Regions from separate parts of the Bacillus lumedeiriae genome, predicted to be linked through region 4. Evidence: riboswitches for the same ligand, from Rfam matches in the RefSeq annotation. Region 4 holds a riboswitch; each other region holds the start of a gene.

Region 1 (6,203 bases), on a different contig from region 4:
GCCGTTCCAGTAAAAAAAGCGGCTGGCTGCCCCGCCTTTATGAATGACCTTCTTGGATATTTGCCGGATGCGCCTCTGCTCAAACACTTTATTATCCGATAAGTAAAGGCCAAGGAGCCCACGGTTAATCAACTTATGAAACTGAGCATGGGGCAGTCCTTTTATATGCTTATCTGCCTGTTCGATAAAATGCTCCAGCCGCTCAAACAACCTTTGTTCGGTTGGATAATAAAAACAAAAGTTCAAATCCCCGCCTTCCTGATCTTCCTGCTGATCAATAAAGTAATCAAGCAAAATGTGAAGCCCTTGAATATAAGGAAAATAACTGTTTCTTATTTGCCGCGCCTGCTCGGTACTTAACGGAGCATTCAAGCTATATGACACTAAACAAAAAATGGCGAGCGTAGAGCCGGCACAGGCAGAGAATTCATACCACTCCATATTGGGCAGCTCGTGGCGGTACTCTTCAAACCAGGAGATGAGGCGTTCCTCCCTCTCTTCCTTCTTCACATGCTTATGTATTTGCAAATCACAATAATAGCGGCATAACTCGTTAAGGTGAGGAACAATGACTTTGTATCCTTCCATTCCGACAAGCACAGATCGGCACGTTTCTACAAGCTTAGCTAAGTAACCGCCATCGTCCTTATCGTCCCGGAAGCGATAATAACCACGAAGCGGAGGTCCCGGTGACAATGCATCTTCCATTGATTCATGAAGCGCAGAGAAATCTGCCGGATCAAGTGATGTGCTGCGATCACAAAGATTGTCCAGATAATCACTGATCGTCTGGTAAGCCACAATAAAACGAACCGCTTCTAGAAGCCTTTTCTCTGATAACAGCGCCAACACGGACCCTCCCTCACAATGAAAGGTTTTATGCTCGATACTTGCTAAAGCCTGCCGGCGCAGTTCCTCATTCGGAATCTTCGCCGCCTGCTCTTTCCAATACTGCAGCTGTTCGTGAACGAGAGGGAATACTTTCTTATAAATACTGTGCATTAAATGAAGCGGCCCCATAGGGATAGACATTTCTTCACCTCATTCCTCAACTACATATCCTAATAAACGCAGCCTGTTCATCACAAATCCCTTTGCATAATGAAATACTTCCTCCCGCTCCGGTTCATTAAATATTTCATGATACAATCCTGGCCACTCTTTATAATGCATTTCAGATAAATCAAGCCGGTGAAACCATTTTCTAACGGCTTTTCTATCCACAATTAAGTCATCACCTGCCTGCATGACGAGAAGCGGCACGTCCGGCATGTCCTCTACTGTTAATCCTGCCGCCTTGATCGCTTGCAGCAGCTCGCGGTACCAGCGGACTGATACTTTATTTATATAGAGTGTATCCTCTTTATCTGCTTGTCTTACCTCTTCATTCCTTGTTGCCATTTCCACTGTCATCCCCGTTGATATTCTCAACGAAGGGGCAAGTGAATTTAGGCCATACGACATCATTTCCAGTATTTTGGGTGGTGTATGAATCATTCTAAGACACGGTGACGACAAAATGACCCCTGCTGTTTCCACTTCCATTTCCTGAAGCAGCCGGATTGCTATGAGTCCTCCCATACTGTGGCCAAATATAAATAAAGGCAAGTCAAATTGATAAGCTGCCTGCACCCACTCTTTCACTTCATCGATATATTCATTAAAAGAAGAAATGTGTCCTCTCGTCGCCCGCGACGTCATTCCTTGACCGGGCAAATCCCCCATTACTACATGAAACCCATTTCTGCGCCACATTTCAATCAGCCAGCCATACCGGCCGTGATGCTCCATTGCTCCATGAATCATAACGATGACGCCCCTTGGCTGACTTTCTGTTTCCCATTTCCACATCACGTTTCCTCCTCTGGCACTGATAAGTACTGTATTTGTTATCTTCTATTATACAAACCAAACCCTTTTAGTTAAAATAATAAGCAAACCTTCTATATATTTCTTGTACAACTGACAGAAAGGGGAACATGAAGTGATCTATCCTTATAATAATAAAACACCTGAAATTGCTAATTCTGCTTATATAGCTGATTATGTAACCATTACTGGTGATGTCAAAATCGGGGAGGAATCAAACATTTGGTTTAACACCTCTATCCGCGGAGACGTTGCCCCGACCATTATCGGCAAAAAAGTAAGTATACAAGATAATTCAGTCCTGCACCAAAGTCCTAACAATCCGCTGATCATTGAAGATGAAGTAACGATCGGCCATCAAGTCATTCTGCATAGCTGCAAAATTAGAAAAAACGCACTCATTGGCATGGGCTCCATCATCTTAGACAATGCTGAAATTGGTGAAGGTGCTTTTATCGGTGCAGGAAGCCTCGTTCCACAAGGGAAAATCATCCCTCCTCACTCAGTCGCCTTTGGACGGCCCGCAAAAGTCATTCGTCCTGTGAATGATGCAGATCGACAAGACATGGAAAGAATCGTTAGAGAGTATGTAGAAAAGGGACATTATTATAAAAGCATTCAAAAAAAGCCTTCAAACTCCTAACGAGTTTGAAGGCTTCAGATTGTTTACAAGCAGCCTGATGGCGGCCCAAACGAACGTTGAACCTTTGTTTAGTTTGTTGCTTGCTCTCTTAACGTTTCCGCCTTATCTGCTCTTTCCCAAGGAAGATCAACATCTGTACGGCCAAAATGTCCATAAGCCGCTGTTTGTTTATAAATTGGACGGCGCAGATCAAGCATCTTGATAATACCAGCCGGACGTAAATCGAAGTTGCTGCGGACAAGCTGAACGAGCACATCTTCAGATACTATGCCAGTACCAAATGTATCAATTGAAATGGATACAGGCTGTGCTACACCAATTGCGTAGGCTAGCTGAACTTCACATTTGTCCGCAAGACCGGCAGCGACAATATTTTTTGCTACATAGCGGGCAGCATACGCAGCGGAACGGTCTACTTTTGTCGGATCCTTACCGGAGAAAGCTCCTCCGCCATGACGCGCATAACCACCGTATGTATCTACAATGATTTTCCGGCCTGTTAAGCCCGCATCTCCTTGTGGACCGCCGATAACAAAACGGCCTGTCGGGTTGATAAAGAATTTTGTTTCTTCATCAATTAATTCAGCAGGAACAACTGGATTAATGACATGTTCGCGTAAGTCGTGCTGAATTTGCTCAAGTGTTACTTCCGGATGATGCTGAGTAGAAATAACAATCGTGTCTACTCTGACTGGCTTGTCATTCTCATCATATTCAACCGTCACTTGTGTTTTTCCGTCTGGACGCAAATAAGAAAGCACATCATCTTTTCTCACTTTTGTCAACCTGCGGGATAATTTATGAGCAAGTGAAATTGGAAGAGGCATCAATTCCTTCGTTTCATTGCAGGCAAATCCAAACATTAATCCTTGGTCTCCCGCACCGATCGCTTCGATTTCTTCATCGCTCATCTGGCCTTCACGTGCCTCAAGCGCAACATCGACTCCTGCCGCAATATCAGCAGACTGCTCATCAATAGACGTCAATACACCGCACGTTTCGGCATCAAATCCGTATTTCGCGCGCGTATAGCCAATTTCTCTTACTGTTTCCCGAACGATTTTGTTAATGTCTACATAAGAAGTTGTTGTAATTTCCCCAGCTACAAGCACAAGGCCAGTTGTCACAGATGTTTCCGCTGCTACACGTGCATTCGGATCTTTTGATAAGATCTCGTCTAGAATAGCATCAGAAATCTGATCACAAATTTTGTCCGGATGTCCTTCAGTTACTGACTCTGAAGTAAAAAGACGGCGTTTTTTTGTCATGAAACTTCCTCCTTAAAAATGATCAGCTTTTCGTTCAGCTGATCGTTCATTATACGGTACTCATGTCCCTAAGTTTATCCTTTTAAAAAATAAAAAACCCCTCCTGAAAATAAAGAGAGGAAAGGTTGGTCATTTCAACATAGGCCTTTCACTCTTATCGTTCAAGGTTTTGCCCTTGCAGCAGGTTAGCACCTTTGTCTTGAAAAAGAAGCTTATACATGTATAAGCAACGGCAGTTTATGCGGCTGCCACGTACATTCAAGCAGGTTGCCGGGCTTCATCGGGCCTGTCCCTCCGCCAGCTCAGGATAAGAGTATCCGTTCAAGGTTAAATCATACGAAATCCAGCCAGCGATGTCAACCAATTTCACGTAAAAAGCTCCTCCTTTTTCCGCTTTTCTTCTTATAGAGAAATGGGTATGTTATAAATAAAAAATTACAAAAAAATAAATCAATAGTATAGACTATTAATTGGAATGTGCTATACTACTTTTGAGTAAACGATAAAAAAATAACTAATTTAAATTTAAATAAAGGATGGTTATTAATTTATGAAGACTGTGAGCGTTTCAAGCGAAATTTTGGAGCTTTTAAAGGGTTCTAACGTAACAATGCAGCCGTCTGTGCCATTACTTGTGGAAAAAGTACTTAACCGCAAAGAAGGCGTATTAACAGCTTCTGGTGCAGTGTGTGCTGAAACAGGCAAATATACAGGGCGTTCTCCTAAAGATAAATTTATCGTTGAAGAACCGTCCACCAAAGATAAAATCGACTGGGGTTCAGTCAATGAGCCAATTTCTGTTGAAGTGTTTGATCAATTATACAAGAAAGTAATCAACTATTTAAGTGAAAAAGAAGAACTATTCGTTTTCAAAGGTTTTGCAGGAGCAGATCAAGCACACCGTCTGCCAATTCAGGTCATCAACGAATATGCATGGCACAACTTGTTTGTTCATCAACTTTTCATTCGTCCTACGAAGGAAGAACTAGAGAATCATCAAGCTGGCTTCACGATCGTATCCGCTCCAAGCTTTAAAGCAGATCCTGCTGTAGATGGTACAAAATCAGAGGCATTTATTATCGTGTCTTTTGAGCGCCGCATCGTCTTGATCGGTGGAACGGAATATGCAGGGGAAATGAAGAAATCAATTTTCTCTGTTATGAACTACCTTCTTCCTGAAAATGATATTTTATCTATGCACTGCTCAGCAAACGTTGGTTACGAAGGTGATGTTGCTCTATTCTTCGGTCTTTCGGGAACAGGTAAAACAACATTAAGCGCAGATCCAAACCGCCGCTTAATCGGTGATGATGAGCATGGCTGGTCTTCTAACGGTGTCTTCAATATTGAGGGCGGATGCTACGCAAAAACAATCGGACTTTCCCGTGAAAAAGAACCTCAAATTTTCGATGCCATCCGTTTCGGTTCTGTTCTTGAAAATGTTGTTCTTGACGAAGAAACACGCATTCCTGACTACGATGACAACAGCTTGACAGAAAATACACGTGCCGCTTATCCGCTGCAAGCAATTGATAATATCGTTGATCCAAGCGTAGCCGGCCATCCGAACACAATTATCTTCTTAACTGCTGATGCGTACGGCGTTCTGCCTCCAATCAGCAAATTGACAAAAGAACAAGCAATGTACCATTTCTTGAGCGGATATACATCTAAACTTGCAGGTACAGAACGCGGTGTTACTTCTCCGCAAGCAACATTCTCTACTTGCTTTGGTTCACCTTTCCTTCCGCTTGAAGCGACACGCTATGCAGAAATGCTTGGTAAGAAAATTGACGAACATAACGTTCAAGTATTCCTTGTCAACACTGGCTGGACTGGCGGCGAATACGGCGTAGGCTCCCGCATGAAGCTTGCTTATACACGTGCAATGGTTCAAGCAGCTCTTGAAGGTGAATTAAACAACGTTGAAACATACACAACGAAAACATTCGGCTTACAAATTCCACTTCATGTACCAGGTGTACCGGATGATGTATTAATTCCGCGTAAGGCTTGGGCTGATGAAGATGCATTTATGACAAAAGCAGCAGAACTTGCTGGTAAGTTCCGTGAAAACTTCAAAAAGTTTGCGAACGTATCAAAAGAAATTATAGAACTTGGCGGACCGCAAATCTAACATATAAACAAAGAGTGCACCCCAGCGGTGCACTCTTTGTTTATCTCTTATACTTATTGTTTACCATTTCTACCGCTTTGCTTATGTTCCCGAGTCGTCTTTTTTAATTAATAGAGTTTAAAAAAATAAGCCTGTATGTAATTTGTGTTTCGTCTTGTGTCCATTCGACTTTTTCAATGACGGCGGTACCGATTATATCCCCATCTCTTGTTTTATGCACAGGAACCGGTATATCTATAGGGTATAATCGATAGCCCTCTTTTTTTAAAGAGAATACGTTCTCCTC
Region 2 (6,203 bases), on a different contig from region 4:
GTGAAGTTGCTTATTCCACTGTAAAAGGAGCTCAGCTTGCTTTTGTGAAGGCATTAGCAAAGGAGCTGGCTCCCTCTAATATCCGGATTAATGCGATTGCTCCAGGTGCTGTCGATACACCGATGATGGCCCAGTTCTCCACGGAGGAAAAAATGGACATAGAAGCTGATATTCCCATGGGACGCCTCGGATCTGCGGCAGAAATAGCAGAAGCGGTTTATTTCATTTGTTCTCCTGCCTCTTCTTATATTACAGGACAAGTGCTTGCGGTGAATGGCGGCTGGTACACATAATTTTAAATGTATAATTTCTTTTCAAAGAAACAAACTAATGTCATTACTCAATAAAGGAGGAAAAATGATATGTCAGTACTTGAGAATTGGCATGAGTGGAAAAACTTTCTTGGAGATAAGCTGAATCAAGCGGCAGGTGCAGGAATGAATAACGATACGATTAACAACCTGGCCTACCAAGTGGGCGATTATCTTGCTAGTAAAGTGGACCCGAAAAATGAGCAGGAAAGAGTACTTTCTGATTTATGGTCTGTTGCTTCAGAAGAAGAACAAAAAGCGATTGCCAGTATGATGGTAAAGTTAGTACAAAATAATGGAACTCGTTAAGAGAGGGATCTTTTCCCTCTCTTTTTTCTTTCATTAAAAGAGCAAATCATATATGATAGTAGCTAGACACTATCATTAACAGGCTTTTCAATAAAGCCGCTAGGAGCGTTATTTATGTCCAAAAAAGAATGGTATTTGGAATATAAAATTGTGAAGAACCGTCCAGGGCTGTTAGGTGATATATCTTCACTGCTTGGTATGCTTTCCATTAATATCGTGACAATTAATGGTGTGGATGAAGCGAGCCGCGGTCTGTTAATTTTGGCAGAAAGTGAAGATCAAATCAGAAGGCTGGAGTCTATTTTAGTGACAATGGATACGATTCAAATTATCAAATTAAGGGAACCTAAATTAAGAGATCGTATGGCCGTGAGACATGGCCGTTACATTCAGCGGGACGCGGACGATAAAAAAACATTCCGTTTCGTCCGGGATGAACTTGGACTTCTCGTTGATTTTATGGCAGAATTGTATAAAATGGAAGGGCACAAATTAATTGGTATTCGCGGGATGCCGAGGGTCGGAAAGACAGAATCTATTGTGGCGGCAAGCGTATGTGCGAATAAACGCTGGCTGTTCGTCTCGTCAACGATGATTAAGCAAACGGTCCGCGATCAGTTAATCCGTGATGAGTATAACCCGAATCACCTATTTATTATGGACGGGGTAGTTTCAACGAAACGAGCCAGTGAAAAGCATTGGCAGCTTGTACGGGAAATTATGAGGCTTCCTGCAGTTAAAGTAATAGAACATCCAGATATTTTCGTTCAAAATAGTGAGTACAAATTGGAGGACTTTGATTATATTATTGAGATTCGCAATCATCCTGACGAAGAAATTACATATGAACCAGTGGAAAAAAATAGATTATTTCAGGATTCGGATTTTGGCGGCTTTAACTTTTAATTATGGAAGGTGTTATGGGTGACAGAATTAGGAAACCGCTTAAGAGAAGCGCGAGAAGCAAAAGGGCTGTCCTTAGCAGATGTGCAGGAAATAACTAAAATACAAAAAAGATATTTAACGGGTATTGAAGAAGGCAATTACGACATGATGCCCGGCAAGTTTTATATTAGGGCATTCATTAAGCAATATGCTGAAGCGGTCGGGCTTGATCACGAGCAATTGTTTGAAGAATACAAAAGTGAAATTCCTTCTTCTCATGAAGATGAAATTCCGCAAAGAGCGACGAAGGTAGAGACAGTACGAAATACCGTACCTGCTGAACCATCGAAGCTTCTGGAATATCTGCCGAAGATTTTAGTGACGGCTTTCGTGATTGGGGCTATTTTTCTAGTGTGGGTTCTTATCCCGAAAAGTGGTTCGAACGATAAAGCAGTGAAAGAAGAAACGGTCATTGAACAGCCAAAAGAGCAGGCAGGCGAAGGAACAGAAGTGAAAAAAGAAACAAAACAACAAGTAAAAGCGCCAGAGGAAGTCAAAAAAGAAGAGCCTGTGAAGCAAACGCTGACGGCGGCTGGAGCGAGCGGCCGGAAAGCAACGTATCAGCTCGGGGATGCGGAAAAATTTGAAGTATCTATTCTATCCAAAGGAGAAACATGGATAGGAGTAACCGATGGAAGCGGGAAAAGCTATTTTGGCAATATACTTACTAAAGGACAAACGCAAACGTTCGATTTAACAGGACAAACAGAAGCGAAGATTGTCGTTGGTTTTGCACCTGATACGGAAATTAAAATCAATGGCGAAACGCTGGCGTATCAACTTCCAGCTGATAAGCAGGTAAGGCAGGATATCATGATCCAAGTGCAGCCGGCTGGACAATAATTCGTTAGTGTTTCCGGACCGTTTTTGTAAGCTGTCCGGTGGTGATAAATAGGTGGAGGGTCCATTGTGAATTTACCGAATAAGATTACTGTTTCAAGAATTTTAATGATCCCAATATTTTTAGTCATTATGCTGGCTGATTTTGATTGGGGAGAGATGAACTTTTTGGGCACAACAATGCCGGCTGCGCACTTCTGGGGGGCGATGCTGTTTATTTTTGCATCGACAACGGATTGGATTGACGGTTATTATGCAAGGAAATTAAATATGGTTACAAACTTAGGAAAATTTTTAGATCCGCTTGCCGATAAATTGCTCGTATCAGCAGCATTAATTGTGCTCGTTGATTTTGGAATGGCTGCTTCCTGGATTGTCATTGTCATCATTAGCCGCGAATTTGCAGTTACAGGGCTGCGGTTAATCCTGGCAGGGGAAGGCGAGGTCGTTGCGGCTAATATGCTTGGAAAGATTAAGACATGGACGCAAATTATTGCAATTTCAGCATTGTTGCTTTACAATGCTCCGTTCGAAAGCTGGGGAATTCCATTTGCAGATTTCTCTCTTTGGATCGCTGCTTTCTTCACGGTTTGGTCGGGATGGGATTATTTTTATCTCAACCGTGGTGTATTTAAACATTCTAAATAATAGTAAGAGGCTATCCTGAAATAAAGAGCCGGGCATCCCTATCATATATAGTATAAATAGTTGATCAAATACTATAGGGAACAGGGCATTTACAGGATAGCCTCTTTTTGAAGGGAAAGAAGGGGTAAGAAGAATGAATGCAGAAATTATTGCAGTAGGCTCTGAATTACTGCTTGGACAGATTACGAATACGAATGCCCAATTTCTGTCGCAGCAGTTAGCGGAAATTGGTATCAATGTGTATTATCATACGGTCGTTGGCGATAACAGCAGCCGGGTTCTTGACGTTGTAAAAGAGGCTGAAAAGCGCGCAGACTTGCTGATCTTTACTGGAGGGCTTGGTCCTACAAAAGACGATTTGACGAAAGAAGCGATCGGCTCCCATATCGGCCGGCCGCTTGTCTATCATGAAGAGGCGTTGAAAAGTATTGAACATTACTTTGTAAAAACGAAACGTCCGATGACTCCAAATAATAAAAAACAGGCGCTCGTGATGGAAGGAAGCACGGTTTTTCCGAATGATCACGGCATGGCACCTGGCATGATGGTCAAAGGGACAAAGAATTTCTATATGCTTTTGCCTGGACCTCCTCGGGAAATGCAGCCGATGTTTACTAACTACGCGAAACCCGCACTGCTAAATATCCTTGAGAAAGTCGAAAAAATAGAATCGCGCGTATTAAGATTTTTTGGCATTGGTGAATCGGCATTAGAAACAGAAGTAGAGGATTTACTGCTGGCACAGCAAAATCCGACTATCGCTCCATTAGCAGGGGATGGGGAAGTGACGCTCCGGATTACGGCTAAGCACGAATCAGAGGCAACGGCTTTACGGATGATACAAGAAGTGGAGGAAGAGATTCTCCGCCGGGTAGGTGATTATTTTTATGGATACAATGATACGACCATTGTCCGTGAACTTGCAGATCGCTTAGTGGAGTCATCACAGACGGTGGCTGCGGCTGAAAGTTTGACGGGAGGTCTATTTCAAAGTGAAATGACTGCTGTACCTGGAGCAAGCCAGTTTTTTAATGGCGGTATTGTGTGTTATTCTAACCGCGCAAAAGAAAAACTTGTACAAGTGAAAACAGAGACATTGGCTGATCACGGGGCAATAAGTGAAGCGTGTGCCATTGAATTGGCAGAAAATGTCCGTCAGCTGCTGGATGCTGATTTTGGTATTAGTTTTACAGGTGTTGCCGGCCCGGATGCAGCAGAAGGGCATCCGTCTGGAACGGTGTGGATCGGCTTATCTTCTAAACTTACTGGGTCAAAGGCGTTTAAGCTCCAATTGGCTGGCAGCCGTGCAGGCATTAGAAAGAGGTCAGTCAAGTATGGCTGCCACTATCTGCTGGTGGAACTTGCAAATAATAAGTAGAAACGTTCAGAATATTGTTGATTATTCTGATGAATATGCTGTATAATTAAGCTAGAAGTTTAATTCAAAGTGAACACTCTTATTGTGAGCGGCGGAGGGATTAGGCCCGATGAAGCCCGGCAACCTTCAGGCAGAAATGTCTGAAACGGTGCTAATTCCTGCAGGTGTTGAGCCTGAAAGATAAGAGGAGGATTTTATAATAAAGCCCTCTTCTTTTACGAGAAGAGGGCTTTTTATATACCTCACGATCATTAATGATAAGTTATTTAATAAATCAGGAGGGATTGACAATGACGAAAGAAAACTGGGGTCAAGAAACAATTTTGCTTCATGGAGGACAGGTGCCTGATCCAACGACAGGGGCCCGCGCTGTGCCGATTTACGAATCGACTTCTTATGTTTTTGAAGATACAGATCATGCCAATGCTTTGTTTGCTTTGCAAAAGCCCGGCAATATTTATACACGTATTACTAACCCGACAGTAGATGTGTTTGAGAAACGAATTGCCTTGTTAGAAGAGGGAGCTGCAGCTGTTGCTCTTTCATCAGGTATGGCTGCGATTTCTTTTTCTATATTGAATCTGGCTCATGCAGGGGATGAAATTGTGGCGGCGGCGAATTTGTATGGCGGTACATATAACTTATTCGCTAACACTCTTCCTAAATACGGAATTAATGTGAAGTTTGTTGATTCTACAGATCCGGAAAATTTCCGTGCAGCAATAACTTCGAAAACAAAGGCGATTTTTGGAGAAATTATTGGCAACCCATCTTTAAATGTACTTGATGTGGAAAAAGTAGCAGATATTGCTCATGAACACGGGATTCCATTGATTGTAGATAATACGTTTGCTTCTCCTTATGGAGCGAAGCCGCTTACGCGGGGAGCTGACATTGTTGTCCACTCTGCTACAAAGTGGATCAGCGGCCATGGAACGGTTATTGGCGGTGTAGTAGTAGACGGTGGTACGTTTAACTGGAATAGTGAAAAATTCCCTGGATTTACGGAATCCGACGAGTCTTATAATGGGCTAAAATATGCAGACATTGAAGGCCCAGCATTCGCTATTAAATTACGTGTACAGCTGTTGAGAGATTTTGGTCCGTCTTTAAGTGCCAACAGTGCCTTTTTGCTTCTTCAAGGATTAGAAACATTGCACCTGCGTATTCAGCGCCATCACGAAAATGCGCTCGCTATCGTTGATTATTTAAACAATCATCCAGGTGTGGAATGGGTATCCCATCCAAGCCTTGAGAACCATCCATCTCATGAACTAGCGAAAAAATATTTAAATAATACATTTGGTTCTATCGTTGTCTTCGGTATTAAAGGCGGACGGGAAGCAGGGAAAAAAGTGATCGACAACATTAAACTATGGTCGCATGTGGCCAACGTTGGAGATGGCAAGTCACTGATTATTCATCCGGCTTCTACCACTCACCAGCAATTAAGCAGCGAGGACTTAGAGAAATCTGGAACGAAAGAAGAAATGATCCGCTTATCGATTGGACTGGAATCACCAAAAGACTTGATTGCTGATTTGAATCAGGCAATTGAAAAGGCAACTGGTGTGGTTGCTGGAGTCTAAAGTAGGAGTGTAATAGAATGAAGAGCCTGATCTTTCATTTCGCTCCATCATCTAATTTTTGAAGTACGTGAGAGCGTAACCTTAAGTATGGCTAGACTATTTTTATATTCTTAAAATTACCTGCTCCTGTTTCTTTGTGATAAAATAAAGAAGCAGGAGTTATTTTCATCTTCTTATTTTCCA
Region 3 (6,203 bases), on a different contig from region 4:
AAGTAGATTGGCTGCAAATTGAGCTAACGTTTCACTTTGAAAACCGCCGCCACAAGCCCACACATATGGTAAATTATAAGGAGTTACTTCACATAATTGATCAAAATACCACCTAATTGTGCAAGCAATTTCCCATAGAGCTGCAGCTGTAAAATGAGCGCGGCTTAAGTCTTGTTCTAACGGTGCATTAAAAATGAATCCGCCTTTTTTAGAGGCATTTTTTTCATCTGTCAAATACATCCCCAATACCGATATACAGTCGGTCATCTCAAGTTTGCTCATTTCCTGTTCCATTTGCTGATAACCCTCATTTGGATAGAAAATATTTTTTAACTTCTGATAATTAAGTCCAGTAATACCCGGATTAGTCTCTAGCAGCCATCGTTTTTTATCCGTATGGGAATTGGTCCATGCCCTTCTTTCATTATCCACACTGTATTCATCTGTAATTTTGCAAATAGGGGTAGTTGTGCCGGATACGATAACGATATCGTGATTTTGAGCAAACGTACTTTCGATTGCTAGCTGTGTATCCCCTCCACCTACAACAATCAAAACGTCTTCTTTTACTTCCAGCTCCTTTGCCACAGTCGGTAGAATTTCACCAAGAATGGAGCCAGACCATCTTAGTTCGGGTAATAAGCTCGGAGAAAGCCCAATTCGAGCACACATCGCCTCAGACCATTCTTTTTTTCGAACATCATATAGTAACGTTTCTGTCGCCTGTGATGGCTCATAAATGAGTACACCACTTAATTTATACGTCACCCAATCACTAATACTAGTAAACGATGTGATCTGATCCCATAACAGCGGCTGCCTCTTTTTGAGAGCTATTAGCTTTAAAGCTGAAAACAATGCAGATGGCAATCGTCCCGTTGTTTTATAGATATAATCGGGATCTAACAGCTCTTTTTCCCACTCGCGGCCTCGATTATCAATATTCGGTAAACCAATAAATGAATATCCATCCTGATCTTGAAGGACAATTCCCTGCCTTTGACTCGTTGATGTTATCGCCTTAATTGTCACATGCGGGACACTCGCTATCGCTTTTTTTGCTAATCCAACTAGCTGTTTCCAAAGTAAATCAGGTGAAAAGTAGCGACTATCAGGATAAAGAGGCTCTGTTTCATAATGAATATCTTCTCGCTCAACATGGACAACTTCACCTGTAGTCGCAACGATTGCTACCCTCGCATTTCCAGTACCAATATCAAATACTAAATAACCTTGTTTGATCGTCACTTTTCCACTCCTTTCTTATGACATTTCATCCAAGCCTTTCCTATTATATAAGGTTGGAATTTGAAAGGTATGTTGTGTATGCCACTTCGTTACCGCTTGATTCATAATGGATACGTGATGATCCTCAACCTCATAACTTGCACCCGCAAGATGAGGAGTGGCTAACACATTTGGTAATTGGATAATTTCATAGTCACTTTGATCAGGAGGCTCATGATAAAATACATCCAAAATGGCTCCCCTAATCTTCCGTTCTTTTAAAACATAAACAAGGGCTTTTCTTTCAACGACTACAGCTCTTGACGTATTTACTAAAACGGCATCTTCTTTCATAAGTCCTAAATAATGTTCATTAATCATTCCAATGGTTTCCTCTGTTCGGGGTAAGTGAATAGAAACTACATCACTTGTCGAAAAAACATCTTCTAAAGATACACGAGTATAATTAGGATTTTGACTCTCCGCATAAGGATCATAGTATTGTATCGTGCATTGAAACCCTTCAAGAACAGCCGCAATTCGTTGTCCCACAGCCCCAAACCCAACCATTCCAATTGTTTTTCCTGCAATCTCATTCCCTTTGAATTTTACATAAGCCTGCAAGTAGTCCTCATTCCATTTTTCCTGCTTCAACCATTCAGAAGAAGGAATAGTATGTCTAAAGAATGTAATGAGGTTTCCAATGAACAATTCAGCAACTGCTTGAGCGTTGCGTGCAGGGGTGAAAAATACCGGAATTCCTTTTTTAGTTGCAGCTTTTATATCAACATTGGAAGGCATGCCGCGGCATACACCAATAAATTTCAATTTCGGTACTTCAGCCAATACGTTTTCTGTCACTTTATCTAACTCAACAATTAAACCTTCAGCATTTGATTCTTTTAAGAGCGAGATTAACTCTGCTTCGTTATACGCTCTGCCGTTTTCTTTCCAAGGGAGATAAGTATATTCTCCAAATAAATCTTTTAATTGTAAAAGACCTGCCTCGTTATAAGGTGCCGTGACTAAGACATTCATTTGCAGCCCCTCCCTTCGTTTGTCTTAAATTTAAATCCCACTATTCAGCTCTAATAACTGATAAAATAAAGCAAAAAAAATCTCTTTCCGAAGAGACGGAAAGAGATCGTTACTTCATTTTGTTCTTACGACAAATAAAAGATTCGCTCTTTCTATCTTTCAAGCACTGCTTGCTGGAATTGGCACAATAATGTTGCCGAGGTTTCGCTGGGCCAGTCCCTCCACCTCTCTGGATAGAAAATAAAACGTATTTAATTGGATTCAATGTTTTGTTGTACTCGATTCTATAGGAGAATCAAATAGAAGTCAACTCATTTTTCCGAACCTTCTAAACATTAATTCACTATGTTATAATCTATAAAGTTATTTTTTTCACGGAGGGATAACAGATATGCAATCGTATATTGATATAGAAAATGGTGTCGTTCCTTCAGTTTGTTCTCTCGACTGTCCCGATCAATGTGGACTTCTTGTACACAAAAAGGATGGAAAAATCGTCAAAGTTGAAGGTGATCCTGATCATCCCGTGACAAAAGGGAGCATTTGCAACAAAGTTCGAAATATGAGTGAACGCATTTATGATCATAAAAGATTGAGCACTCCTTTAAAACGTGTTGGAAAAAAAGGAGAAGGAACATTTACTCCTATTAGTTGGCAGGAAGCGATTGAAACGATTGCTGATCATTGGAAAAAGCTGATTTCAGAAGAAGGTGCTGAGTCCATTCTTCCCTACAGCTTTTATGGAAATATGGGGAAACTGAATGCAGAAGGAATGGATCGGCGTTTCTTTTACCGCCTCGGAGCAAGTCAGCTCGACCGGACGATCTGTTCAATCGCTGGCTCTACCGGGTTTGGTTATACAATGGGCGGCAGCCACGGCTCTGATCCTGAAGAGATGACAGAAACAAAGTTATTTATCATTTGGGGCATTAACGCGGTCAGTACGAATATGCACCAAATGATGATCGCACAAAAGGCAAAAAAAGATGGAGCAAAGATTGTTGTCATTGATGTCCATAAAAACCAAACTGGACGAATGGCTGATTGGTTTATTCCAATTCTTCCTGGAACTGACGGCGCACTCGCCTTAGGCATGATGCACATTCTTTATAAGGAAAATCTAGTCAATCGGTCATTTTTAGAAGAATATACAGTCGGGTACGAAGAACTTGAAAAACATGTAGAGGCCTATGATCCGCACACGGTTGCCGGCATTACAGGAGTATCTGTTGAAGATATTTATAAATTGACCCGCATGTATGGGACGACCTCCCCTTCCATGATTCGAATTGGCAATGGCTTGCAGCATCATGATAACGGAGGCATGATTGTCCGAACGATTTCCTGTTTGCCCGCTTTAACAGGCCAATGGCTGTTAAAAGGCGGCGGCGCAGTCAAATCCAATTCTGGTTATTTAGCCTACAATAAACAAGCACTGCAGCGTCCAGATCTACAGAAGTATCCAACGCGAACGATGAACATGAACCTATTAGGAGAAGTCTTGCTGGAAACAGAAAAGCCGATTCGCTCCATGTTTGTCTACAACAGCAATCCTGCCATTGTGGCACCGAACGCCAATAAAGTACGGGAAGGCCTAGCACGTGAAGATCTATTCACTATCGTCCACGACTTATTTTTGACGGAAACGGCCATGTTTGCGGATATTGTCTTGCCTGCCACGTCTGCTTTTGAAAATACAGACTTTTATACAGGTGCATGGCATGTCTACCTTCATTTGCATGAACCGGTCATTCCTCCTTATGGAGAAAGCAAATCAAACATGGACGTATTTAGGTTACTGGCCCAGGCCATGGGATTTGATGAACAAGCGTTTAAAGATACAGATGAAGATTTAGTGCAACAAGCGATCAGTGGCGTCTCCACTCCTTATTTTCCTGACGTTACCTACGATGAACTGAAAGAGAAACGTTTTGTCAAAGCACGTCATACAGAGGATCGTTTGAAGCATTTACAAACGCCTAGCGGCAAAATTGAATTATATTCTAAAAAGCTGGAATTAGATGGGCACCCTGCTCTTCCTACACACATTCCATTAGTACAAGAGCGGGAGGAGGATTTTCCTTTCCTATTTGTACCTGCACCGAATCATAACTTTTTAAATTCTACGTTTTCTAATAATGAGAAACACGTAAAATTGGAAAAGGCGCCTAAGCTATTTATGAATCAGCAAGATGCAGACCGTTTAGGCATCGAAGACGGCACAGTTGTCCGTATCTGGAACGATCGTGGAGAATGTGAATTAATCGTTTCTACGGGTGATCAAGTCCTTCCTGGCGTGGTTGTCAGTCAAGGGCTCTGGTCAGACCTTTCCGGAAAAAAACACCTCGTTAACGCCTTAACACCAGACCGGATAGCCGATATGGGCGGCGGCGCAACATTTTTTTCTGGACGTGTCAATGTAGAACCTCTTAATCAAGAGAGGGTTTAAACACTTAAATAAAGCGTATATTTCTTAGGTATTCAAACATATAGTTCAAAGAATAGTATACACTTCTATTCATTTGGCTATGTTGATGCTGCTTCGTTAGTTGGAGCGACAGCGGCGAGGAGGTTTCCCGCCCGCCCGTGAAAAACAACAGGGGCGTTTCACAAAGCCATTGATTTAAAACGATGGAGGATGTCCAAAGAGAAAGGCTTTTGGAACATCCTCTTTGTCACGTTCATTTTTTATGTCGGAATTACAACATCCACGCCTATACTTATGGTATAACTGATAAAAACAAAACAGTTATTCAGGTTACAGACAAAAACTATTTTAGATACCCTCATTTTGTCAACAGCGTGGGTAATTGATATGAGTGTCTATGTTTCCACCAATGGAGGTACACATAATGAGTAAACAATGTTCTAGTTTAAAAAGAGACGAGATTCTGGCAGCGTTGCAGAATGAAGAATTCGATGTATTAGTCATCGGCGGCGGGATTACAGGAGCCGGGATTGCTTTGGATGCATCCAGCCGCGGGATGAAAACCGCTCTCGTGGAAATGCAGGACTTTGCCGCTGGTACGTCCAGCCGCTCATCTAAAATGATTCACGGCGGGCTGCGCTATTTGAAAAACTATGAAGTAAAATTAGTATCGCAGGTCGGTAAAGAACGGGCCATTGTCTATGAAAACGGACCGCACATCACGACCCCCGAACGAATGATTTTGCCTATCTACAAAGATGCAGAATACGGCATGTTCATGACCTCAATCGGTTTACGCGTGTATGATTTTCTAGCAGGTGTGAAAAAGGAAGAACGAAAAAGCATGCTCAATAAAAATAAAACCTTACAGATGGAGCCTAAATTTAAACGAGAAGGATTATTAGGCGGCGGATTTTTCGTAGAATATCGGTCAGATGATGCTAGATTGACGATAGAAGTAATGAAAGAAGCGGTCAGCCAAGGGGCGACAGTCATTAATTATACCAAAGTAAGTGATTTTATTTATGAAGATGGAAAAGTGACAGGAGTCCAAACCATTGATCAATTAAATGGAAAGCTCAGTGAAATACGCGCTAAAAAAATCATCAATGCTGCCGGCCCATGGGTGGATACATTAAGAGAAAAAGATCACTCCATCAGCGAGAAGCATTTACAATTATCGAAAGGCATTCACCTCGTTTTTGACCAGAGTGTGTTCCCTTTAAAACAGGCTGTTTATTTCGACACGCCGGATGGCCGGATGATCTTAATCATTCCGAGAGATGGAAAAACATACGTCGGTACGACAGATACAGCATATAAAGGCGACTTAACTCATCCTAGAATGACAGTCAGTGATCGTGATTATATCATCAATACGATCAAGTTTATCTTCCCTGAGCTGAAAATTCAGGCAAGTGACATTGAATCCAGCTGGGCTGGAATCAGACCGTTAATTCACGAAGTCGGCAAAAGCCAGTCTAAGATTTCAAGAAAAGATGAAATCTGG
Region 4 (6,203 bases):
GGGGGTAGGAAGATGCCGATTAATATACCGCGGGAATTGCCGGCACGGGAGATTTTAGAGAAAGAGAATATTTTCGTTATGGACGTCGATCGGGCCCGCAGCCAGGATATCCGTCCTTTAAATATACTAATCTTAAATTTAATGCCTGAAAAAGAAAAAACAGAAGCACAGTTATTGCGGCTGCTTGGCAACACACCGCTTCAAGTGAATGTGTCTTTTCTACATACAGCCACACACGAATCCAAAAATGTAAGTAAATCCCATTTGGAGCAATTCTATACAACGTTTGAAGAAGTACAGAATAAACGAATTGATGGAATGATTATAACTGGTGCGCCAATCGAACGAATGGAGTTTGAAGAGGTGAATTATTGGAAGGAATTAACCGAGATTATGGACTGGGCGAGTACAAACGTTACGTCTTCTCTGCATATTTGCTGGGGAGCCCAGGCAGCGCTTTATCATCATTTCGGCATCGGGAAATTTGAATTGCCGAAAAAATGCTCCGGCATTTTCAGTCACACAGTGAACGAACCGACTGTTAAATTAATGCGAGGATTTGATGATCAGTTTTATGCTCCTCACTCCCGTTATACGGATGTAGAAAGAGAGCAAGTCGAAGCGCATGAGGAGCTGCAGCTGTTAGCTTCTTCTGAAGAAGCGGGAGCGTTTATCATCATGTCAAAAGATGAGCGGCATGTGATGATTACCGGACATTTAGAGTATGAGGGCCACACGCTGGCGGAAGAATATGATCGGGACGTGACGAAAGGGCTTGACATTGATATGCCAAAAAATTATTTCCCGGACAATAATCCGACAAAAAAACCTGTCAACAAATGGCGTTCGCACGCACATTTGCTGTTTTCGAACTGGCTGAACTATTATGTATATCAAGAAACACCATACGAATGGGAATAATTAAAGAAAGAGGTTGACTCAAAAGGGTCTGACCTCACGCGCAATAGACTGTATATAGCAGGTGCTAATCTATCTAATATACAGTCTATTGTTGAGGTGGGGTCTGACACTTTGGCTGTGAGTCAGCCTCTTCTTTGCTTCAGCTATAAAATTCTGTCTGGCGGTCTTCGAAAATAGGGATTCGTTTTCGTATTTCCGGTACTTTTGCGAGGTCCACTTCACCGATGAGCAATTCTTCTTCTTCTCCTGCTTCAGCGATAATTTCCCCCCATGGATCGACGATGATCGAATGACCAGCAAATTTATTGTTCGGATCTTCTCCGCTGCGGTTGCAGCCAATCACGTAGCTTTGATTCTCGATGGCTCTAGCAATAAGCAGTGTCCGCCAGTGATCTACGCGGGCAAGCGGCCATTCGGCAGGAATGAATAACACGCTGGCTCCTGACAGTACATGTTTTCGCAGCCATTCAGGAAATCGGATATCGTAGCAGATGAACGCCGCCATCGTTTCATTTTCTAATGTAAATAATCCATCATCTTTTCCCGCTTGAAAAAACTTCTCTTCCTCCATCAGCCGGAATAAATGCAGCTTGCTGTATTTCTTAAGCAATTCCCCTTTGTTGTTAATGACGAGCAGTGTATTTTCGACACCGTCTTTCGTTTGATTGGCTACCGATCCGCCAATGAGATGCATGTGATGTTTCTTTGCCTGTTCAGACAAGAAAGTAATCGTTTGATTCGCTTCTTTATCTGCAATTTCATCAAGACGTGTTAAATCATAGCCTGTTGTCCATAATTCTGGAAGCACGGCTAGCTGACATCCTGCATCAGCTGCCTTTTGCAGCCACTTTTTCATGCGATTGTAGTTTTCTTCCGGGTTTCCGAATGCAAGGTCCATCTGGATTGCAGCCACTTTCAATTTCATGTTCTCTCCACTTCCCTTTCTGAAGATTCTTTCTTTACATTCTCTACCTTTCGTTATACCATTATTAACTGTAATTTGAAAGCGGGGGCTGTATATATGAGAAACTTTGAAACAGCGAATCGGCTTCAGGTTTTGCCGGAGCAATTCTTCGCTAAATTAGTCCAGAAAGTAAACAATGCTGTGAACGAAGGCCGTGATGTGATTAATTTAGGACAGGGAAGCCCTGATCAGCCGGCATTCGGCCATATAAAAGAAGCACTGAAAATAGCCGTCGATGATCCGGCTAATGATAAATATTCTCCTTTCAGAGGGTTTGCTCATGTGAAAAACGCATGTGCTGAATTTTATCAGAGAGAATATGGCGTCAAACTTGATCCTGAAACAGAAATTGCGCTGATCATTGGGGGAAAAGCGGGGCTTGTTGAACTTCCGCAATGTCTATTAAATCCAGGAGACATCGCGCTCGTACCCGATCCGGGATATCCGGATTACTGGTCGGGCATTGCCCTTGCAGAAGCAGGGATGCACATGATGCCTTTGAAAGAGGAAAATGGCTTCCTTCCTCAATATGAAGAAATTCCTGAAGAGGTGCTGAAGCGAGCGAAGCTGTTATTTATTAATTATCCGAATAATCCGACAGGCGCAGTAGCTGATGAAGCGTTTTTTGAAAAAACGATCGAGTTTGCCAATCAACATAATATTTGTGTCGTACACGACTTTGCGTATGGTGCCATTGGCTTTGATGGGAAAAAACCAATCAGCTATCTTCAATCTAATGGAGCGAAAGACACCGGCATTGAAATTTATACGATGTCGAAAACGTACAATATGGCAGGCTGGAGAGTGGGGTTTGCGGTGGGCAATCCAAGTGTGATTGCTGCATTGAATTTAATCCAGGATCATCTGCACTGCAGTTTGTACGGCGGCATACAAGAAGCGGCAGCGGCTGCTTTACTTGGACCGCAGGATGAAGTACGCAGGCAAGAAGAGATGTATGAAAAACGACGTAATCTATTAATTAACGGTTTAAATGAAATTGGCTGGAAAGTGAAAGCCCCGCAAGGATCTTTTTTCTCGTGGTTAAAAGTGCCAGATGGTTATACTTCAGAAGAGTTTAGCGATCTGCTGCTTGAGAAGGCCAATGTAGCAGTCGCTCCAGGGATTGGTTTTGGCGAGTATGGGGAAGGCTATGTCCGTGTCGGTTTAGTTGCGTCTGAAGAGAAAATCAAAGAAGCGATTAGCCGGATTGCACAGCTTGATATATTTAAAAAGTAGATTGACAGTAGAGTATAAACGTGCAACAATGCAAATGAAAACAATTCAATAACAACGAACATCTTATCAAGAGCAGGTGGAGGGACAAGCCCTATGAAGCCCGGCAACCGACTCGTTTATACGAGCACGGTGCTAATTCTTGCAGCAATAGCTGACAGATAAGAAAGAGTGCTAACTATTCAACCTCTTCTTATCGAAGAGGTTTTTTGTATATTTAACTGAAAGGCAGGAATGGAACATGATCGTGACTGACCATAAATTAATGACAAAAGAGGACGCAGCGGAATGGACAATTGCAGCTGACAGCTTCTTACATACCGTTCGAATGAGGGAAGGAGAGCACATTTTGTGGCTAGGAGAAGATGCTTCACCTTTGTTATCAAAAATAGCCATTGAAAAAGCGCGCGTTATTACAGCTTCTCCTTCTGCATCCCCTTTCGCAGAGGCTCAGTTTGACGGCGTGGCCGGCCAATTGGGTATTCATTTTTGGGATGAAGGAGAAGACTGGCTGAGAAAAAGCTTTGATTTGTTGAAAGCGGGAGGCCGGCTCGTTATTGATTTAGCTGAAGAAGGAGCATTACGGCATATAGAAGACATTGCTTACATAAAAAGCCTGCCATATTATTGGGATTTGCTAAGGGAAATCGGCTTTGAAACGATATTTGTTCAGCAAGTTACAGCTCGTTCTACTGTGGAAGCAATAGGACAAGGGTGGACAGAGTTGATAGAAACGCCTGAACTTCCCATTGTTGTCAACCGCTTTATCGCTTTAAAAGGTTGCTGAGATAACGGGCAGTGAAATCGACTAAGGGCCGGATTTTAATCAGCTTACACGGAGCTTGGGCGATTGTACCAATATTAATTTCTTCTTCTTTTTCAAAGGCATGGCCGATTTCATTAAATTGTTCAGAATTTCCTTCAAGTTCGTGATAAGTTTTCCATACCCGTTCGCCGTTTTCCATTAAGGCCGATCCTTGTTGGAAGGATTTTCGGCCATCGTTTGCGCGAAATTCGCCTAGATGCATGGCTGTGCATGTGCTGTAATCGGTGCCGATAAACAAAATGGAAGCATCCAGCTCATATAGCCTGGCGAGAGGAGACTGTTCACCGAAAGCAAAATCAAGTGAATGGTGATCAATGATGAACGCGGCATACTTTCCCCAGGCTGTAAAAGAATTAGAAGGGTGAAGGCTGCGCTTCACATTAGGGAAAGTCCGGAATGCCTCTGCAATCCGTCCCATGCCGAGTGTAGGTGTAAACTCCGGCAAATAAGCAGGCATCATATAACGAATGCTTGGCCGCCACTCTTCCGGAACAGGAGGGTTTTTCCAATATTTTGGATCGGTATTATGAGTCGTCTGAGCCGGCATGACAATGGTTCCGTCTTCGGTCACCGTTTTCATTAACGCTTCGACAACCGTTACTTCGCCTCCTTCTATCCATCCTAAAGAGCGCAGGGAGGAGTGAACCATCACAATATTACCAGGAGCTGCTCCAAGAGAATAAAGATCGTTTTTTAATGTGCCGATCGTGATCAATGCTTTTGTTTGTGAAACAAATGGTTTATTCTTCATTGTCTTCTCCCATCATTTTCTTTCATTATAAAGGAAGAAGATGGTTTGGCATAAAAACCTTCTAAAAAAGCGGTTTTGATGCTTTTTTCTTTCTTCTTTGTCTAGTATGCTTAGAAAGACTATGGCGAAATAAAAGGGGGATAACTAGTGAGTGATCGACGTGTGTTTTATCGGACGATTCCCTATAACAAAGAACAATTTTTTCATCAATATAAATGGCTGACGGCTGCTGAGTCCCATCATGTATTTCTGGAGAGCGGACGGGGCGGGCGTTATAGTATAGCGGGGCTGTCGCCGTTTGCAATTATTTCTTCCAATGATGAAGGGATTCACGTGCAGACAGCTAGTGGACGCGAAGACAAAAAAGGCATTCCGCTGTCAGAACTTGAAGGCTGGATGAAGACGTTTGAGGTACCAAAGCAAGACGGTCTTCCTGATTTTCAGGGCGGGGCAATCGGCTATATTAGCTATGATTACGCCCGGTATATTGAGAGGCTGCCGAACGCTGCGGCAGATGATCTTGGAATGCCGCTGCTGTACTTCCTTGTGTTTAAGGAATGGGCGGTATTTGATCATCAAACAGACAAACTGTGGCTTCTTGCTGTAAGTGAAGATGAAGCAGCTGGTGAACGGGTGCTGAATGAAGCGGAAAGCAAGTGGACAGTTTCATGCGGCGAAGAGGAACGTGTACCTGTAGAGAGAGCAGCGGATGAATGGAGCGTGCCTTTCTCAGAGAAAGAATTCCAAGAGGCTGTTGAAAAAACGAAGAAGTATATCGCTGCAGGAGATGTCTTTCAAGTGAACTTATCCGTTAGACAGTCTAAGCCGCTTCATATTCCGGCCATCGCCGTCTATGAAGAATTAAGGAGGTTCAATCCGTCTCCTTATATGGCGTATATGCATACACCGGATTTTCAAATTGTATCGGGATCACCTGAACTGCTTATTAAAAAGGCTGGAAATGAATTAAGTACCCGGCCGATTGCCGGCACCCGCTCACGTGGAAAAGATGATGCTGATGATTTGCGGTTAGCGTTGGAGCTGATCGAAAATGAAAAAGAACGGGCGGAACATGTCATGCTCGTTGACTTAGAGCGCAATGACCTCGGCCGTGTCAGTGAGTATGGTTCTGTAGAAGTCGATGAATTTATGGTCATTGAAAAGTATTCACATGTTCAGCACATCGTGTCTAACGTACGAGGTAAGCTGGCTAAAGGAAAAACGAATGCAGATGTCGTCCATGCTGTCTTTCCAGGCGGAACCATTACCGGTGCTCCAAAAGTTAGAACGATGGAAATTATTGAGGAGCTGGAGCCGGTTAGACGCGGGATTTATACTGGATCAATCGGCTGGATCGGCTTTAACGGTGACATGGAGCTGAACATCGTGATTCGAACGATGCTCGTTGAAAATGGCATGTGCCACGTTCAGGCGGGAGCGGGAGTCGTCATTGATTCTGATCCATTGAATGAATACAAAGAATCGCTGAAGAAAGCAAAAGCGGTTTG

Evidence for each region. Region 4 has a riboswitch for S-adenosylmethionine ahead of QYG89_RS10575 (methyltransferase domain-containing protein). Riboswitches for the same ligand answer to the same signal wherever they lie in the genome.
Region 1: another riboswitch for S-adenosylmethionine. It lies ahead of metK (methionine adenosyltransferase); the one in region 4 lies ahead of QYG89_RS10575 (methyltransferase domain-containing protein).
Region 2: another riboswitch for S-adenosylmethionine. It lies ahead of QYG89_RS05110 (O-acetylhomoserine aminocarboxypropyltransferase/cysteine synthase family protein); the one in region 4 lies ahead of QYG89_RS10575 (methyltransferase domain-containing protein).
Region 3: another riboswitch for S-adenosylmethionine. It lies ahead of QYG89_RS09830 (2-hydroxyacid dehydrogenase); the one in region 4 lies ahead of QYG89_RS10575 (methyltransferase domain-containing protein).

What each region holds. Positions count from the first base shown of each region.
Region 1 covers NZ_JAUIYO010000001.1:656,386-662,588, forward strand. The annotation lists gene QYG89_RS03335 (tetraprenyl-beta-curcumene synthase family protein) at 1-1,032, opposite strand, end outside; gene QYG89_RS03340 (alpha/beta hydrolase) at 1,042-1,851, opposite strand; gene QYG89_RS03345 (gamma carbonic anhydrase) at 1,985-2,512, shown strand; gene metK (methionine adenosyltransferase) at 2,581-3,780, opposite strand; SAM riboswitch class I at 3,932-4,094, opposite strand; gene pckA (phosphoenolpyruvate carboxykinase (ATP)) at 4,331-5,917, shown strand; gene QYG89_RS03360 (DUF2584 domain-containing protein) at 6,021-6,203, opposite strand, start outside.
Region 2 covers NZ_JAUIYO010000002.1:319,420-325,622, forward strand. The annotation lists gene ymfI (elongation factor P 5-aminopentanone reductase) at 1-293, shown strand, start outside; gene QYG89_RS05085 (DUF3243 domain-containing protein) at 363-620, shown strand; gene QYG89_RS05090 (YmfK family protein) at 735-1,526, shown strand; gene QYG89_RS05095 (helix-turn-helix domain-containing protein) at 1,545-2,408, shown strand; gene pgsA (CDP-diacylglycerol--glycerol-3-phosphate 3-phosphatidyltransferase) at 2,475-3,053, shown strand; gene QYG89_RS05105 (competence/damage-inducible protein A) at 3,187-4,431, shown strand; SAM riboswitch class I at 4,508-4,618, shown strand; gene QYG89_RS05110 (O-acetylhomoserine aminocarboxypropyltransferase/cysteine synthase family protein) at 4,722-6,020, shown strand.
Region 3 covers NZ_JAUIYO010000006.1:47,887-54,089, forward strand. The annotation lists gene QYG89_RS09825 (FGGY-family carbohydrate kinase) at 1-1,248, opposite strand, end outside; gene QYG89_RS09830 (2-hydroxyacid dehydrogenase) at 1,264-2,265, opposite strand; SAM riboswitch class I at 2,415-2,505, opposite strand; gene QYG89_RS09835 (molybdopterin-containing oxidoreductase family protein) at 2,657-4,714, shown strand; gene QYG89_RS09840 (glycerol-3-phosphate dehydrogenase/oxidase) at 5,118-6,203, shown strand, end outside.
Region 4 covers NZ_JAUIYO010000007.1:27,721-33,923, forward strand. The annotation lists gene metA (homoserine O-acetyltransferase MetA) at 13-921, shown strand; gene QYG89_RS10565 (carbon-nitrogen family hydrolase) at 1,061-1,846, opposite strand; gene QYG89_RS10570 (pyridoxal phosphate-dependent aminotransferase) at 1,943-3,121, shown strand; SAM riboswitch class I at 3,182-3,286, shown strand; gene QYG89_RS10575 (methyltransferase domain-containing protein) at 3,360-3,905, shown strand; gene QYG89_RS10580 (aminoglycoside N(3)-acetyltransferase) at 3,883-4,695, opposite strand; gene QYG89_RS10585 (anthranilate synthase component I family protein) at 4,843-6,203, shown strand, end outside.